DNA from 3 places in the Streptomyces sp. NPDC005811 genome. Region 3 is predicted to be linked to each of the others. Evidence: riboswitches for the same ligand, from Rfam matches in the RefSeq annotation. Region 3 holds a riboswitch; each other region holds the start of a gene.
The links. A riboswitch is a leader RNA that binds a small molecule or an ion and turns the genes downstream of it on or off. The one in region 3 is predicted to bind thiamine pyrophosphate.
Positions count from the first base shown of each region.

Region 1: linked by a shared signal. The riboswitch ahead of thiC (phosphomethylpyrimidine synthase ThiC) and the one ahead of thiO (glycine oxidase ThiO) in region 3 are both predicted to bind thiamine pyrophosphate.
Region 2: linked by a shared signal. The riboswitch ahead of ABZ490_RS18690 (thiamine ABC transporter substrate-binding protein) and the one ahead of thiO (glycine oxidase ThiO) in region 3 are both predicted to bind thiamine pyrophosphate.

Region 1 covers NZ_JBEXXK010000007.1:47,209-50,478, forward strand. Annotated here, with positions in the region: gene thiC (phosphomethylpyrimidine synthase ThiC) at 1-1,782, opposite strand, end outside; TPP riboswitch at 1,775-1,963, opposite strand; gene ABZ490_RS09665 (YibE/F family protein) at 2,035-3,270, shown strand, end outside.
Region 2 covers NZ_JBEXXK010000016.1:21,216-24,485, reverse strand. Annotated here, with positions in the region: gene ABZ490_RS18700 (SRPBCC family protein) at 69-518, shown strand; gene rlmN (23S rRNA (adenine(2503)-C(2))-methyltransferase RlmN) at 574-1,680, shown strand; TPP riboswitch at 1,742-1,849, shown strand; gene ABZ490_RS18690 (thiamine ABC transporter substrate-binding protein) at 1,932-3,011, shown strand; gene ABZ490_RS18685 (iron ABC transporter permease) at 3,059-3,270, shown strand, end outside.
Region 3 covers NZ_JBEXXK010000008.1:237,589-240,858, reverse strand. Annotated here, with positions in the region: gene thiS (sulfur carrier protein ThiS) at 1-147, opposite strand, end outside; gene thiO (glycine oxidase ThiO) at 168-1,334, opposite strand; TPP riboswitch at 1,332-1,444, opposite strand; gene ABZ490_RS11680 (hypothetical protein) at 1,519-1,869, shown strand; gene ABZ490_RS11675 (FAD-dependent oxidoreductase) at 1,968-3,149, shown strand; gene ABZ490_RS11670 (Rv2175c family DNA-binding protein) at 3,243-3,270, shown strand, end outside.

The sequences.
Region 1 (3,270 bases), on a different contig from region 3:
CTCCTTCGACTTCTGGAGCATCCCGTCAGCGATCTCCTCCGGCGACGCCCCCTCAGCCACCGCACCGCCGAACCGCTCTGTGATGCTTTGGCTAATCTTCATCGAGCAGAACTTCGGCCCGCACATCGAGCAGAAGTGGGCCGTCTTGGCCGGCTCGGCCGGGAGGGTCTCGTCGTGGAAGTCGCGGGCCGTGTCCGGGTCGAGGGCCAGGTTGAACTGGTCCTCCCAGCGGAACTCGAAGCGGGCGTCGGACAGTGCGTCGTCCCACTCCTGGGCTCCGGGGTGACCCTTTGCGAGGTCGGCCGCGTGGGCGGCGATCTTGTAGGTGATGACACCGGTCTTGACGTCGTCGCGGTTGGGCAGGCCCAGATGCTCCTTGGGCGTGACGTAGCAGAGCATCGCCGTGCCCCACCAGGCGATCATCGCGGCGCCGATGCCGGAGGTGATGTGGTCGTACGCCGGAGCGATGTCCGTCGTCAGCGGGCCGAGCGTATAGAACGGAGCCTCATCGCAGATCTCCTGCTGAAGGTCGATGTTCTCCTTGATCTTGTGCATCGGGACATGTCCCGGGCCCTCGATCATGGTCTGTACGTGAAAACGCTTCGCGATCGTGTTGAGTTCCCCGAGCGTGCGCAACTCCGCGAACTGCGCCTCGTCGTTGGCGTCCGCGATCGAGCCCGGCCGCAGACCGTCGCCCAGCGAGTACGTGACGTCGTAGGCGGCGAGGATCTCGCAGAGTTCCTCGAAGTTCTCGTACAGGAACGACTCCTTGTGGTGCGCCAGGCACCAGGCCGCCATGATCGAGCCGCCGCGCGAGACGATGCCGGTCTTGCGGTTCGCGGTGAGCGGGACGTACGCGAGGCGCACACCCGCGTGGACCGTCATGTAGTCCACGCCCTGCTCGGCCTGCTCGACGACGGTGTCCTTGTAGATCTCCCACGTCAGTTCCTCGGCCCTGCCGTCGACCTTCTCCAGCGCCTGGTACAGCGGCACCGTGCCGATCGGGACGGGGGAGTTGCGCAGCACCCACTCCCGGGTGGTGTGGATGTTGCGGCCGGTGGAGAGATCCATGACCGTGTCGGCACCCCAGCGGGTCGCCCAGGTCATCTTCTCGACCTCCTCCTCGATGGAGGACGTCACCGCCGAGTTGCCGATGTTGGCGTTGACCTTCACCAGGAACCTCTTGCCGATGATCATCGGCTCGATCTCCGGGTGGTTGACGTTGGCCGGCAGCACCGCGCGCCCGGCCGCGATCTCCTCTCGCACCACCTCCGGAGAAACGCTCTCCCTGAGGGCCACGAACTCCATCTCGGGCGTGATCTCGCCCCTGCGGGCATACGCGAGCTGGGTGACCGCCCGGCCGTCCCGGCTCCGGCGCGGCAGCCGCGGACGGCCCGGGAACACCGCGTCGAGATTGCGCAGTCCACCGCGCGGCGAGGTGTGCTTGATGCCGTCGTCCTCGGGCCGGACCGGCCGGCCCGCGTACTCCTCCGTGTCGCCGCGGGCGATGATCCAGTTCTCCCGCAGCGGCGCCAGGCCCCGGCGTACGTCGGTGTCGGCGAGCGGATCGGTGTACGGCCCGGAAGTGTCGTACAACGTGACCGACTGCCCGTTGGTGAGGTGCACCTGGCGGACCGGCACGCGCAGGTCGGGGCGAGCGCCCTCGAGGTACCCCTTGTGCCAGCCGATGGACGTCCCGCTCTTCTCGCTGGTCGCCTCGGCCGCGTCCGTGTCGGCCGCGTTCTGCGTGAAGGCAGGCGTGCGTGCGTCCTTGTTGGTCATGAGACCTACTCCCTACGCCGGCATTACCCGGTAACAGGTTCGGCGGTCGACGCAGCGGCTACCGTCTGCCGACGTTTCATGTGAAACATCACTCGCTCTGGTGACGTTCCACGTGAAACATCGCGAAGACGGAGGTCAGCGCCCTCTCAGCCCGGTGCTCCGAGCTCCCGCGTGTGCAAAGGTGGCACCACGCTAGCGGTATGTGTGGCGCGGTGAACAGTGGGCCTCTGCCGTTCTTGCGATGATCGGGCGGTGACCACGACACACCAGCCCCCGTATCCGCCCGGCGAGCCGCCTCGCAGGCCCGGCGCCGGTGGCGGCCCTGGTCCCCGACCTGGCAACCCCCCACAGGGCGGGCCCGCCGCCCAAGGGCGTCAGGACGAACGCGACTTCAGCTTCGGCGGCGGGTTCGACCGCGGCGGTCAGGGGGTCGGGCCCGGCTACGGGCAGCGCCCAGGGCCGCATCCCGGGACCGAGCACCACGGGCCTGAGCACCACGGGCCTGAGCACCACCGGTCCGGTCACCCGGGGCCCGGTCGGCAAGGGCCCCAGCCCTCCGGACCCGGATATCCCGGACATCCCGGGCACTCCGAGCCGCCTGAACACCCCGGGCGCGAGCATGAGCACGGCCATGGGCAAGGGCAGCGGCAGGGACCCGGTTCAGCTCCCGGCGGAGACCATGGGCACGGCTCCGAGGACGGTCACACCGGCGGACAGGGCAGCGGTTCCGGAGGCGGACACGGGCATGGGCACAGCCACAGCCACGGTCCGGCCGCCCCGGTCTCCAAGCATCTGCGCAAGGTCATCGGAGCGATCCTCATTCCCTTCGCCGCGGCGGTGCTGGTCGGGCTGGTGGTGCTGTGGCCCGGCGGCGCCCCGGCGCACGAGCGCACCGGCGTCGGCTTCGACCGGCAGACACAGCACGCCACGGTGACCAAGGTCGTCAAGGTGAGCTGCCAGTCGGTGAACGCCTCCGGTGGCACCCCGGTCGGCAACGCCTCCACCGCTGGTTCCTCCGCCGAGCAGCAGACGGACGCCACCTGCAAGAAGGCCACGATCCGCGTGGACACCGGCGACGACAAGGGCCGTACCTTCACGGAGATCGTCCAGCCGGACCAGTCACGGCAGTTGGAGCAGGGCGAGCAGGTCGTGGTCGCCTACGAGCCCTCGGCGCCGAAGGACCTGCAGTACTCGGTCACCGATGTGAACCGCGGGATCCCGATGACGGTGCTGGCCGTGATCTTCGCGGTCGCCGTCGTGGTCGTCGGGCGGCTGCGCGGTGTCATGGCGCTGGTGGCGCTCGCCGCGAGCTTCCTCATCCTGAACTTCTTCATCCTGCCCGCGATCCTTCAGGGCTCGAACCCCCTGCTGGTGGCCGTGGTGGGGTCCAGCGCCATCATGCTGATCGCCCTGTATCTGTGCCATGGACTGTCGGCCCGTACATCCGTCGCCGTGCTCGGCACCCTCATCTCGCTGATGCTGATCGGC
Region 2 (3,270 bases), on a different contig from region 3:
CACATAGTGGGACGATTTCCTCTGAAGACCCTTTTCATGGGCAATAACCCCGAGAGGGGGCAGGTGTCATGTCCGGCTTCCGTGAATCGATCGACGTGGACCGCAGCCCCGACGACGTGTGGGCGTACCTCATCGACCCGTCGCATCTGCCCGAGTGGCAGGCGAGCGCGGTGTCGGCCGAACAGCTGGACCCCGGCCCGATCCAGGTCGGCTCCCGGCTGCGCATCACCCGGCACGTGGGCCGCCGGGAGATCCCGATGACCATGGAGTACACCGAGTACGACCCGCCGCACGCCTGGGGCCTGCAAGGCGTCGACGGCCCCGTCCGCGGCCACGTCCACGGCGAGATCACCCCGCTCGACGACGGCCGTCGCTCCCGCGTGACGATGGAACTCGACTTCGAGGGCAAGGGCGTGGGCAAGGTCCTCCTCCCCCTGGTCGTCCGCCCCCAGGTCCGCAAGGAACTACCGATCAACGAACGGCTCCTGAAGAGCCACCTGGAACAGCCGACGCCGTAGGCCTTCCCGCCGCGCGACCGGGGCACCGGATTCGATCTGCGACACTGGTTGGGCCATGCCTAAGCCCGGAGAACTTACTTTTGTCGCGCCGCGCGGAGCCAAGAAGCCGCCGCGGCATCTTGCCGATCTTTCGCCTGCGGAGCGGAAGGACGCCGTCGCGGAGATCGGTGAGAAGCCGTTCCGTGCCAAGCAGCTCTCGCAGCACTACTTCGCGCGGTACGCGCACGACCCGGTGGAGTGGACCGACATCCCCGCCGGTGCGCGGGAGAAGCTGCGGGAGGCGCTGCTGCCCGAGCTGATGACCGTCGTACGGCATCTGTCGACCGACGAGGGAACCACCCGCAAGACGCTGTGGCGGCTGTTCGACGGCACGCTCGTCGAGTCGGTGCTGATGCGGTACCCGGACCGGGTGACGATGTGCATCAGCTCGCAGGCGGGCTGCGGGATGAACTGCCCGTTCTGTGCGACCGGGCAGGCCGGGCTCGACCGGAACCTGTCCAGTGCCGAGATCGTGCACCAGATCGTGGACGGGATGCGGGCGCTCAGGGACGGGGACGTCCCGGGCGGGCCGGCGCGGCTGTCCAACATCGTCTTCATGGGGATGGGCGAGCCGCTCGCCAACTACAAGCGGGTCGTCACCGCGATCCGGGCGCTCACCGATCCCGCTCCGGACGGCCTCGGGCTGTCGCAGCGCGGGATCACCGTCTCGACGGTCGGGCTCGTGCCCGCCATCCACCGGTTCGCCGACGAGGGCTTCAAGTGCCGGCTCGCGATCTCCCTGCACGCGCCGGACGACGAGCTGCGCGACACCCTCGTCCCCGTGAACACGCGCTGGAAGGTGCGTGAGGTGCTCGACGCCGGATTCGACTACGTGGAGAAGTCCGGGCGGCGGCTGTCCATCGAGTACGCCCTGATCCGTGACATCAACGATCAGGCGTGGCGCGGTGACCGGCTCGGGCGACTGCTCCGCGGCAAGCCCGTGCACGTCAACCTCATCCCGCTGAACCCGACCCCGGGCTCGAAGTGGACGGCCTCGCGGCCCGAGGACGAGAAGGCGTTCGTCGAGGCCATCGCGGCGCACGGGGTGCCCGTCACCGTCCGGGACACCCGTGGCCAGGAGATCGACGGAGCCTGTGGTCAGCTGGCGGCCACCGAGCGGTAAAATCTGGCCACGGCATCACGCCATATCGTCATACTCGCGTCTTCATCACACCCACATCTTCATATTCCGACAGGGGAGCGCCACAGCGCTGAGAGTGCGGCAATCGGGCCGCAGACCCTCTGAACCTCGCCCAGGTCATTCTGGGTAGGAAGTTCGGTCATCGCTCAAGCTGTTGTGCCCTGCCCGGGTGTCCCCGGGCGGGGCCGCGTTCTTCCTGGCCAACCCCAGGAGGACATCCAGTGCAACATCCCGTGCACCTCAAGACCCTCGTGGCGGCGACGGTCGGCCTCGGCCTCGTCACGCTGTCCGCATGCGGTGCGGAGTCGTCCGGCACCAAGAGCGCGTCGGACACCAAGACCGTCACCCTCGTCAGCCATGACTCGTGGGCCGTCTCCAAGAGCGTGCTCGCCGACTTCGAGAAGCAGTCCGGCTACCGGGTGAAGGTCCTCACGGACGGCGACGCGGGCCAGGCCGTCAACAAGGCCATCCTGACCAAGGACAACCCGCAGGGGGACGTCTTCTTCGGCGTCGACAACACCCTGCTGTCGCGTGCGCTCGACAACGGTCTGTTCCAGTCGTACGAGGCCAAGGGGCTCGACCAGGTCGGCAGCGCCTACCAGCTGGACTCGGGCAAGCACCGGGTCACGCCGATCGACTACGGCGACATCTGCGTCAACTACGACAAGAAGTACTTCGCCGACCACAAGCTGGCCCCGCCGACGTCGTACGACGATCTGATCAAGCCCGCCTACAAGAACCTCCTCGTCACCGAGAACGCCTCCACCTCCTCCCCGGGCCTCGGCTTCCTGCTCGGCACGGCCGCACGGTACGGCGACGACGGCTGGCAGGGCTACTGGAAGAAGCTCAAGGCCAACGGCGTGAAGGTCGTCGACGGCTGGGAGCAGGCGTACAACGAGGAGTTCTCGGGGTCCGCCGGCGGCAAGAAGGCCGGGGCCGACCACCCGCTCGTCGTGTCGTACGCCTCGTCCCCGCCCGCCGAGGTGATCTACGGCGACCCCAAGCCCAGCACCGCCCCGACCGGCGTCGCGACCGGGACCTGCTTCCGGCAGATCGAGTTCGCGGGGCTGCTGGGCAACGCGAGGAACAGCGCGGGCGGCAAGGCGCTCATCGACTTCCTGATCTCCAAGGAGTTCCAGGAGGACATGCCGCTCAACATGTTCGTCTACCCGGTGGTCGAGGGGGCGAGCGTGCCCGCCGAGTTCACGAAGTACGGGCCCGCCGCCAAGGACCCCGAGACCATGGACCCGGCGAAGATCGCCCAGAACCGCGACCAGTGGGTCACGTCGTGGACCTCGCTCGTACTGAAGTGACCAAGGCGGCCGGACGGCCTTCCGGGAGCGCGGCGCGGCTCGGCCTGATGGCCCTGCCCGTCGCGTTCTTCGGGCTGTTCTTCGCCTATCCCGTCGCCGCGATCGTCGCCCGTGGGCTGAAGGTCGACGGGACATGGGAGTTCGGGCGGATCGTCGACGTCCTGGGCCGGTCGGACATCCGGCACGTCCTGTGGTTCACCACCTGGCAGGCGGTCGCCTCCACCGTGCTCACCCTGGCGGTCGCGCTGCCGGGCGCGTA
Region 3 (3,270 bases):
CGTCGCCGGCCACTCCGAGCGCGGCACGACCGTCTCGTTCAGCGCGGCCGCCACCCCGGAGGGCGCCGCCGTCAGGGACCGTACGACGCTGTCGAGGGCCGTACCGGGAGCGACCGCCTGCCGCTCCCCGTTCACGGAGATGTTCACCGGCATGTTCACCTGGACGTTCATACGAGCTGCTCCGAGCGGGCGGCGGCGCCGAAACGCCGGGGGGTGAAGGGGCGGGCCTCGTCGGGGAGTTCCCCGGTGGCCAGGGCATGCGCCAGGGCGTCCCCGGTCACCGGCGTCAGCAGCACCCCGTTGCGGTAGTGCCCGGTGGCCAGCAGCAGCCCCTCCAGCGCGGTCGGCCCGAGCAGCGGCGCGTTGTCGGGGGAGCCGGGCCGCAGTCCCGCGCGCGTCTCCGTCAGCGGCAGTTCCGTGATCCCCGGCACCAGCTCGTGCGCGTCGCGCAGCAGTTCGTACACGCCGCCCGCCGTCACCGCCGTGTCCCAGCCCAGTTCCTCGCTCGTGGCGCCCACGACCAGCTCGCCGTTCTCCCGGGGCACCAGATACACCTGGCTGCCGCGCACCACGGCCCGCACGGTACGGCTGAGGAACGGCGCGTACCCGGTCGGCACCGTCAGCCGCAGCACCTGCCCCTTCACCGGCCGCACCGGCGGCAGCACGTCCTCCGGCACCCCCGCCAGCCGCCCGCTGAGACTCCCCGCCGCGAGCACCACCTGCCCCGCCCCCAGGGCCGTACCGTCTCCCGTGACGACCCCCGCGGCCCGGCCGCCCGCCACGGACAGCCGCTCCGCCCAGGCGCGGTGGAGGACCACCCCGGCCCGCTCGCACGCCACGACCAGCGCGTCGGCCAGCCGCCGGGGATCGATCTGGTGGTCGCCGTCCACCCGCAGTCCGCCCCGCACCCCGGGCGCGAGCATCGGCTCCAGTCGCCGGCACTCCCGCCCGGTCAGCCACTCCGACTCCAGCCCCGACTGCGCCTGCAACGCGTGCAGTTCCCGCAGATGGGCGCGGTCGTCGGCGTCCAGCGCCACCGCGAGCGTGCCGCACCGGCGGTAGCCGAGGTCCAGTCCGGCCGCCTCCGTCAGCTCGGCCGCGAAGTCCGGATAGCGGCGGGCCGAGGCCAGGTTGAGCCCCAGCAGGGTCTGCTCGCCGTAGTGCAGTTCGGTGACGGCGGCCAGCATCCCGGCCGCCACCCGCGCGGCCCCGCCGCCCGGTTCGGGGTCCACCACCGTCGTGGCGAACCCGCGTTGCGCGGCCCGCCACGCCGTGACCAGCCCGATGATCCCGCCCCCCACGACGAGGACGTCGGATGTACGTGTACGCGACATGGGCGTCCAGCCCCTCCCTTCGCCGGCATGACCCGGATCAGGTTCGTACGGTCGGAGGCCGGCCAGCCTCCCTCTCAGCCCGGTGCGTCCGGGCTCCCGCGAGTGCTCTACGTTGGCCACACCCTAGCCCGTGCTTCCGCGCCCCTGTAAAGGGAGCCTCCCGCCCGCAAGGAGCCCTCTCCCCATGCCCCGCTCGCTCGACGGTCTCGTCCTCGCCCCCGTCGCCGACCAGGCCCCGGGCCAGGTCGGCACCCGCACCCGCTTCGCGTACCACGAGGAGGACGGCGTGATCTGGGCGGACTACGCGGGCGGTGATGTCGTAAGAGGCCGTCTCGTGGGTACCCGTAGGGGGGACCGGCTCGACTTCCGGTACGTCCAGCTCAAGCAGGACGGCACGACCTCCTCGGGACACTGCGTCTCGACGGTCCTCGCCCTGCCGGACGGCCGGGTGCGGCTGGAGGAGACCTGGTCCTGGGAGTCGCAGGAGGGCAGCGGAACCAGCGTTGTGGAGCAGGTCACGGAGCACGACCACTGACTGACAGATCGTCAGGTGTCTATGGTGATCAGGTGAGCGAGCTGAGCAGGGAAGAGGACAGGCGGGCCGGGCGGCGCGTGGTGGTCGTCGGCGCCGGCATGGCCGGGGTGCAGACCGCGGTCGCGCTGCGCGAACAGGGCTTCGACGGCACCGTGACGCTGATCGGCGCCGAGCCCCACCAGCCCTACGACCGGCCGCCGCTGTCCAAGGCCGTGCTGCTCGGCAAGGCCGAGGGCTCCGCCTTCGACGTCGACTTCGAGAGCCTCGGCATCGACCTGCTGCTCGGCCGCGAGGTGCTCGGCCTGCGCCCCGCCGACCACGAGGTGGACACCGGGACCGGCCCCGTCCCGTACGACGTCCTCGTCCTCGCCACCGGCGCCGAACCGGTCCGGCTGCCGGGCGCCGAGGGCGTGCCCGGCGTCCATCTGCTGCGCACCCTGGACGACGCCGAACGACTGCGGCCCGTCCTCGCCGCCGCGCACGACATCGTGGTCGTCGGCGCCGGCTGGATCGGCGCCGAGTTCGCCACCGCCGCGCGCGAGGCCGGCTGCGCGGTCACCGTCGTCGAGGCCGCCGACCGGCCCCTCGCCGGTGCCCTGCCCGCCGAGGTCGCCGCCCCGATGACCTCCTGGTACGCCGACAGCGGCACCGACCTGCGCACCCACGCGCGCGTGGCCCGCGTCGAGCCCGGCGCGGTCGTCCTCGACGACGGCACCCGGCTGCCCGCGGGCGCCGTCGTCGTCGGCATCGGCGCCCGCCCCGCCACCGGCTGGCTGGCCGGCTCCGGCGTCGCCCTGGGCCCCCACCACGAGGTCCTGGCCGACGACCGGCTGCGCACCTCCCTCCCGGACGTGTACGCGGTCGGCGACTGTGCCTCCTTCCCCTCGGCGCGCTACGGCGAACGTCTCCTCGTCCACCACTGGGACAACGCCCTCCAGGGCCCCCGCACGGTCGCCGCGAACATCGTCGGCGCGGCCACGGACGAGCCCCCGGCCGTCTACGACCCGGTCCCGTACTTCTGGTCCGAGCAGTTCGGCCGCTTCGTCCAGTACGCCGGCCACCACGCCACGGCCGACCGCCTGGTCTGGCGCGGCGACCCGACGGGCCCGGCCTGGAGCGTCTGCTGGCTCCGCGACGGCCGCCTGACCGCCCTCCTGGCCGTGGGCCGCCCCCGCGACCTGGCCCAGGGCCGACGCCTGATCGAATCGGCCACCCGCATGGACCCGACGGCACTGGCAGACCCCGGCCGCCCTTTGAAGACCGCGACCGCACTTACCTAGGGGCGCGGGGAACTGCGCGACAAGCCCCCACTCACCCGCACCCGACCACGCACCCATCGCCGCCCGCTCCCACATGCGCCTACCCTTGACCCCGTGACCGAGATTGACGCAAAGACCGATG